2 regions of the Heyndrickxia sporothermodurans genome follow, and region 2 is predicted to be linked to the other one. Evidence: riboswitches for the same ligand, from Rfam matches in the RefSeq annotation. Region 2 holds a riboswitch; the other holds the start of a gene.

Region 1 (3,838 bases), on a different contig from region 2:
CGTATTGGCAGTCCTTACTTTTATCTTCAGCTTTTTTATTAAACCTTCAAAAGAAGAACTAGCTTTAACGAAGGTAGAACCGAAGCATAAGCTTTCTTTAAGGGAATCAATTTTTGATAAAAAGGCGTTTGTTCCAAGTATTTTATGTGCACTTTTCTCAATCACGCTTGGAGGTGTCATTAGCTTTCTAAGAGAACTAGGTAAGGAGGAGCATCTCGGTGGGTCCGTTTCTCTCTTCTTTTTAGTCGTAGCAATTGTCATGTTAGCGGCAAGACCGGTTTCTGGAAGATTGTATGATAGGCTCGGACATAAAGTAATTATCTATCCGGCAGCAATTTGTGGAATCATTGGATTGTTTCTATTATCTATCACCCATAGTGCAAGTACTTTACTATTTGCAGGATTTTTCTATGGAGTGGCTTATGGAATGGTGACACCAACCTTACAAGCGATAGCGGTTAGTCTTGTTACTAAAGAAAAACAAGGAACGGCGAATGCAATGTATTTTTCCTCTATGGATCTCGGGATGGCCATTGGTTCAACAGGACTTGGTATCCTTGCTGCGAATAAGGGATTCCATTTCATTTATGGATTTTCAATTGTGTGTTTAGTTCTGTTATTAATTATTTACACATTTCTTTTTATGAAAAAGAAAGAATCGGAAACCGAAACAGTAACAGCTACATCCACATCTCAAAGTATGTAACACCATATTAAAAAGAGCGATTCGCCACTACAGCGATCGCTCTTATTTATACTTGATTTTCAAAATGGACGCGTTTATTTAAGATATAAAAGATGGGTGCACCGATAGCCATGATGACAAACTCACCGATTGCTGTCGTAAGCCATCCGTAAAGAAAAGGAACTCCGAATGCAAGTTGCAGCTCATATGCAATGATAAACATTGTAAAGGTGAACACAATTGTATTTACAATCATACGTCCCCATATATTTTTAATAAAATAAGATACTCCTATTGTAATCAATAAAGAAATAATTGATTGCCCAACGCCAAATATTAGATCATAATTCGGCATCGGTGACAAAAAGAAGTTTGCAAGAATGACCCCTAATACAATACCGAAAAAGTACTTTTTATTAAAAACGATTAAATGGTTAAACATTTCCGGAATACGGAATTGAATCGCTTTAAATCCAATCGGTTGGATAACAAAGGATATTGCTAAATACAATGCGGCAATAATCGCATTTACAACAAGTGTTTTTACTTTCATATTCAATTCTCTCCTTAGTTTTTTATCGTGGGATGGTTTCGAACCACGTCTTTCGAAAATAATCAAGCTATTATAGTATAATATATATTAAAATAACGTCAATCATTCCTACAAAACTAGTAGAAAAAGGAAAAGATGCATATGACTCCATTTACTTCACAAGTCATTTCAATTATTCAACATATCCCCGAAGGTAAAGTCATGACTTACGGACAAATTGCGACATTAGCGGGAAGTCCGAGGGCAGCGAGACAAGTCGTCCGCATCCTTCACTCAATGAGTAAAAAGCACCGACTACCATGGCATCGTGTGGTAAATGCGAAAGGCCAAATTGGCTTTACGGATGATGAATATTTTCAAATACAAAAATTTTCTCTTGAAAATGAAGGAATTGAATTCGGCTTGAATGATCGGATTGATCTTGGAAAGTATCGGTTTCATCCGAAATAATTATCAAGATAAAACAATATGAAATGTTTCGACAGGGCCTGTGCAACGATATGTACTGCACAGGTTATTGCATGCTCAATTGCCTCCTCTTAAGTTATTTAAATTTATGAAAAAATAATAATACATCATCACGTTGCACATTTTCCCTGCAACAAATGGTTATGAAAGCGCAACCAATAGTTTGATAATTTCTGATAAACTAAAAATATGTTAGGGGGAATCAATTATGTATTTAGATGAAAGGAGTAATTCTTTATTAAAAGAGGTTATTGGTAACCCCGAAATATCAAATGCAAGACTTGAGGAAAAGTATCAATTATCTCGAAGGCAAATTAGTTATAGCTTTAAGAAAATCAATGACTGGTTACTGGAAAAAAATTTTCCGGCCATTAAACGAACAAATAGTGGGAAGTTTATTGTGAATCCGGTATTAATCGAATTGTTTACTGAAACGATTGAACCATCTAAACAAAAATATATTCCTTCGGAAAAAGAAAGAGCAGTTCTAATTCTATTAATGATTTTAAGCAGTAATGAGGAATTATCATTAATACATTTTACCTCCGTAATGGAAGTGAGCAAAAACACCATACTGCGGGATCTGAAATCGGCTCAAAATATAGTCGCTAAATATGATTTAACAATTGTTTATTCGAGAGTAAAAGGCTATGATCTTTCGGGAACTGAATGGAACAAAAGAAAACTTTTAGTAGATGTTTTACAATCCGTATTTAGTATTTATAATGGTGAATCCTATATTGAACAAATAATTGAAATACAAGGGAAAGAGATTCAAAGGCTGAAAGCACAAATGGAAGAGGTTGAAACGAGACTTCATTTGAAATTTAGTGATGAAAGAATGAAACTTCTCCCTTATGTTATTGCTATTATTTCAAAAAGAATAAATAGAGGTAAGCTCGTATCTAATCCTTACCATATTGATTATGAAGAGTTATCTGATACAAAGGAATTTGAAGCGGCTGAAATCCTCATTCAGGATGGGAAAGATATTCCAAAGGCTGAACGTTTATTTCTAACGTTGCAGTTGCTAACATCAAATGTATTATCGTCACAATTTTTAACAAAAAATGAATTGCCACAATTCATCCAAGCATTGAGAGATAGTTTAGATCTTTTTGAGAAAAAAGCAGTTATCGTTTTAAAAGATAAAGATGCATTACTGGAAAGATTAGTTTTGCACATGAAACCGGCATATTATCGAATTAAATATCATTTAACGACCAATTATTCGATGATTGAGAAATTTAGTGAAGAATTTGATGCAATCCATTATATTGTCAAAGATTCAATTAAACCGCTGGAAGAATATATAGGATGTAGTATTCCTGAAAGTGAAGTTATGTTTATTACAATCTTCCTCGGTGGACATTTAATCAATAGTGGTGAAACAATTCAAATAAAGAAAAAGGCTGTCGTTGTTTGTCCAAATGGAGTATCTATATCAAAGTTGATGGAAAATACATTAAGAGGATTGTTTCCTGAAATTTATTTCTATAATGCACTATCTGTTCGTGAATTTGAAAATTTCAATAGAGAAATTGATATTGTCTTTTCTCCAGTACCTTTGCAAACAGACAAACAGCTTTTTATTGTTGAACGATTTATTACTGATTTTGAAAAAGTTCAGCTTCGCCAACGTGTAATGAAAACGATTTTTGGATTAAATTCATCCGTTATTAATGTGAATCAAATTGTGGATATTATTGGAAAGTATGCAAAAATTGAAGAAAAACAGGGATTAATTAATGCATTACAGGATTATTTTTCGATTCAAGAATCTGATCCAACTAAACAAAAGGCAGGATGTTATTTGTCTGATTTAATTACACCAGAAACGATGGTTATACGAGACCATGTGGATAGTTGGCATGACGCGATAAAAATCGCTTCGGAGCCACTTTTGAATAAAGGGGTTATTACAAAGCAATATGTGGATACCATGCTTGAGCAATATCCGACGATGTCTCCATATATTTTGCTTAGAATGAATATAGCGATCCCACATGCAAGTCCGGAAGATGGTGTTCGTTCAATAGGGATGAGTTTATTAAAAATAAATAATGGATTAGATGTAGGAGGCAATCAAAAAATTCATCTTGTAGTTGTTATTGCAGCAGTTGATAAAAATC
Region 2 (3,838 bases):
AATATGCAAAGCATGTTAGTGAATTGATTGGAAATACACCGTTAGTTGAAATTACATCTTATTCACTTCCAAAGGGTGTTCGTATATTTGCGAAACTGGAATATTTTAATCCAGGAGGCAGTGTCAAAGATCGTTTAGGTCAATATTTAGTGAAACGAGCATTAGAAGAAGGGAAGCTGCAGGAGGGTGGAACCATTATTGAGCCGACAGCTGGTAATACGGGGGTCGGCCTAGCATTGGCTGCTATTAAGTTTGGGGTAAAGGCGATTTTCGTTACACCAGAAAAGTTTAGTATTGAAAAGCAAACACTCATGCGGGCACTTGGTGCAACGGTAGTAAATACGCCTACAGAATTGGGAATGCAAGGTGCAATTGAGAAGGCTAAGGAGCTTTTAAAAGAAATTCCAAATTCATATTACCCAGGACAATTTCAAAATTTCGCGAACCCAGATACGTATTTTGAAAGTTTAGGACCGGAGATTTACGATGCTCTTGATGGGAAGATTGATGTGTTCGTGGCGGGTGCAGGTTCCGGTGGTACGTTCATGGGAACTTCCCGCTTTTTAAAAGAAAAACTCCCTAATATTAAAACAGTTGTTGTTGAGCCAGAAGGTTCCATTTTAAATGGTGGTGAGTCTGGATCACATCGGACAGAAGGGATAGGAATGGAATTTTTGCCGCCATTTATTGATCGGGAGTATTTCGATGAGATTCATACGATCTCGGATGAGGATGCGTTTTTTCGCCTAGCAGAGATTGCGCGAAAAGAGGGGCTTCTAGTGGGGAGTTCTTCGGGGGCTGCTTTGGAAGCATGCTTAAGAGAAGCAGGCCAAGCAAAACCTGGCACGAATATTGTGACCATTTTTCCAGATAGCAGTGAACGGTATATAAGCAGCGGGATTTATCAATTCAATGAAAGGTGAGAAAAAAGATGAAGAAAAAAACAAAGTTTATTCATGGCGGCATTAGTCGTGATCCGTATACAGGAGCTGTCTCGACTCCTATCTATCAAGTAAGTACGTACAAACAAGATGGAGTCGGGAATTTTAAATATGAATATTCAAGAACGGGAAATCCAACTCGTGAATCATTGGAAAAACTGATTGCAGATATTGAAAATGGAACGCGCGGCTTTGCTTTCGGATCTGGGATGGCTGCGATTACTGCTGTGATGAATTTATTCTCATCAGGCGATCATATTATTGCAACGGATGATGTGTATGGTGGGACGTTCCGTGTGATGACGAAGGTTTTAAACCGTTTCAATCTTGACGTCACTTTTGTCGATACAAGTGACTTAGAGGCAGTGAAAAATGCTGTCCAACCAAATACGAAGGCAATTTACGTTGAAACGCCAACAAATCCTTTGTTGAAAATTACTGATATTCGTGCGGTGAATGGGATTGCAAAGGAGAAAGGACTAAAACTTATTGTCGATAATACATTTAGTACTCCTTATTGGCAAAATCCATTGGATTTAGGAGCGGATATCGTCCTTCATAGTGCGACGAAATATCTTGGCGGACATAGTGATGTTGTTGCAGGATTAGTCGTTGTTAAAGATGAGAAATTGGGTGAGGACGTTCATTTTATTCAAAATTCAACCGGCGGTGTTCTTGGTCCGCAAGATAGTTGGCTATTGATTCGTGGGATTAAAACACTAGGGATCCGCATGGAGGAAATTGAGAAAAACACGTTGGATGTTGTGAAATTTCTACAAGAGCATCCGAAAGTGGAAAAAGTCTTCTTCCCGGGTTTACCTGATCATCCTGGTCATGAAATCCATCGCGCACAAGCAGATGGATTTGGGGGAATGATTTCCTTTACGGTAGAAAGCCAAGAAAAAGCATTAACTGTATTGAAAAATGTAAAATATTTTACATTAGCAGAAAGCCTTGGTGCGGTGGAAAGTCTTATTTCAATCCCATCATTAATGACACATGCGTCGATTCCTCGGGAGCGTCGTTTAGAGCTTGGAATTGAGGATGGATTAATAAGAATATCAGTAGGGATTGAAGATATCGAGGATCTCATCGAAGACTTAGGGCAGGCACTAGATTCTAAATAATTGCCTATTGACGGATATGACCATTTTTTATATGCTAAAAATTGTACAAATTCATACCCGTACATACGGGAGAGGTTCATAGCTGAAACCCTCTATAAAAAACTATGGATTCATGTCATTTAAAGCCATGTCCATATCAGGATATGGCTTTTCTTTTTGACCATTTATTATAGTAGCTATGAAAAACGTGAACCTCTCTTAAATGTACGAAACATTTAAAGGAGGTTTTTTTATGTCCGGAAGAAAAAAAGAAGAAGGACTAAATGATTTAACATTACTAGGGAATCAAGGAACGAAATATGCATTCGAATATGCTCCACAAATCTTGGAATCGGTTGATAACTTGCATGTGGATCGTGATTATTTTGTGAAATTTAATTGTCCGGAGTTTACGTCACTATGCCCAATCACACACCAACCCGACTTTGCAACTATGTATATCAGCTACATCCCTGATAAAAAAATCGTAGAAAGTAAGTCTTTAAAGTTGTATTTATTTAGTTTCAGAAATCATGGGGATTTTCATGAGGATTGTGTAAACATTATCATGAATGATCTTATCAAGTTACTAGACCCGCGTTATATTGAAGTTTGGGGGAAATTTACGCCACGCGGCGGGATATCGATTGATCCGTATTGTAATTATGGAAAAAAGGGAACTAAATTTGAGGATATGGCAGCATATCGTCTGATGAACCATGATATGTATCCTGAAACAGTAGATAATCGATAAGGAAGGAATCAAGCGACTATGCTGTTATATTTAAATGGAATATTTGTAGGTTTATTAATTTTATCTAATATTGTCGCGGTAAAATTATTTAGCATTGGTGATTGGGCTGTGCTGCCTGCTGCTGTCATCATTTACATTTTTACGTATCCGATTGTGGATACGATTGTTGAAGTGTATGGAAAGGATGCGGGAGGTAAAACGGTAAAGGCAGGCTTAATAACACAAATGCTTGCCATCATTTTTATTACGATTACGATTTATTTGCCGTCTGCACCATTTTTTGAGCATCAAACAGAATATCGAACAATTTTAAGCGGCAGCTTTCGGGTCATTATTGCGAGTCTAGTTTCTTACGTGGTTAGTCAAAATCTGGATGTATTTGTTTTTAATAAATTGAAAGAAAGACATGGGGTGAAGAAGCTTTGGCTCCGGAACAATGCATCGACTATGCTTAGTCAATTAGTAGATACAATGATTTTCATTTCAATCGCCTTTTTTGGCACAATGCCTGTTGCTGCATTAGCAACGCTTGTCTTTACACAATACGTATTTAAATTTCTTGCTTCCATTGTTGCCACGCCATTTGTTTATTTATTGGTAAAAATTATTCGGAAAAATAAAATAAACTCCATTTCGAAGGAAATAGAATATTCGTCCTAATCTAAATTATGGTACAATAGATATATGTCGATGCAGAGGACATTCTCTGCATCGAAGAGTTTTGTCTACATACACTTTCTTCACTCGTAAACTTTTTGAAATACTTTTGAAACCTTCTTAACCTTTTACCCGTAAATAGATCATAAAGAAAATTTGAAAGGTGTGATCATCATTCATCATTTTCACTATTACACGTAAAGGATTTGGTGCGAATGACCATTTTCGGAACATCCATTGAAACGGTTTATTTAGTTCTCCTAATTGTTGCGGGGAGTCTTACGATTCTTTATATCTTGTTTGGGGATATTTTTCATGGAATCGGGGAGGCACTCAGTTTTTTACATCCAACATTAGTGTTATCTTTTATCACCTTTTTT

What was found. A riboswitch is a leader RNA that binds a small molecule or an ion and turns the genes downstream of it on or off. The one in region 2 is predicted to bind preQ1.
Region 1: linked by a shared signal. The riboswitch ahead of B5V89_RS13670 (QueT transporter family protein) and the one ahead of queF (preQ(1) synthase) in region 2 are both predicted to bind preQ1.

The regions. Positions count from the first base shown of each region.
Region 1 covers NZ_NAZB01000031.1:32,406-36,243, forward strand. Annotated here, with positions in the region: gene B5V89_RS13665 (MFS transporter) at 1-706, shown strand, start outside; gene B5V89_RS13670 (QueT transporter family protein) at 753-1,238, opposite strand; PreQ1 riboswitch class I at 1,247-1,291, opposite strand; gene B5V89_RS13675 (MGMT family protein) at 1,380-1,688, shown strand; gene B5V89_RS13680 (BglG family transcription antiterminator) at 1,915-3,838, shown strand, end outside.
Region 2 covers NZ_NAZB01000034.1:21,836-25,673, reverse strand. Annotated here, with positions in the region: gene B5V89_RS14560 (PLP-dependent cysteine synthase family protein) at 1-923, shown strand, start outside; gene B5V89_RS14555 (bifunctional cystathionine gamma-lyase/homocysteine desulfhydrase) at 932-2,068, shown strand; PreQ1 riboswitch class I at 2,134-2,180, shown strand; gene queF (preQ(1) synthase) at 2,301-2,801, shown strand; gene B5V89_RS14545 (queuosine precursor transporter) at 2,820-3,461, shown strand; gene B5V89_RS14540 (NfeD family membrane protein) at 3,674-3,838, shown strand, end outside.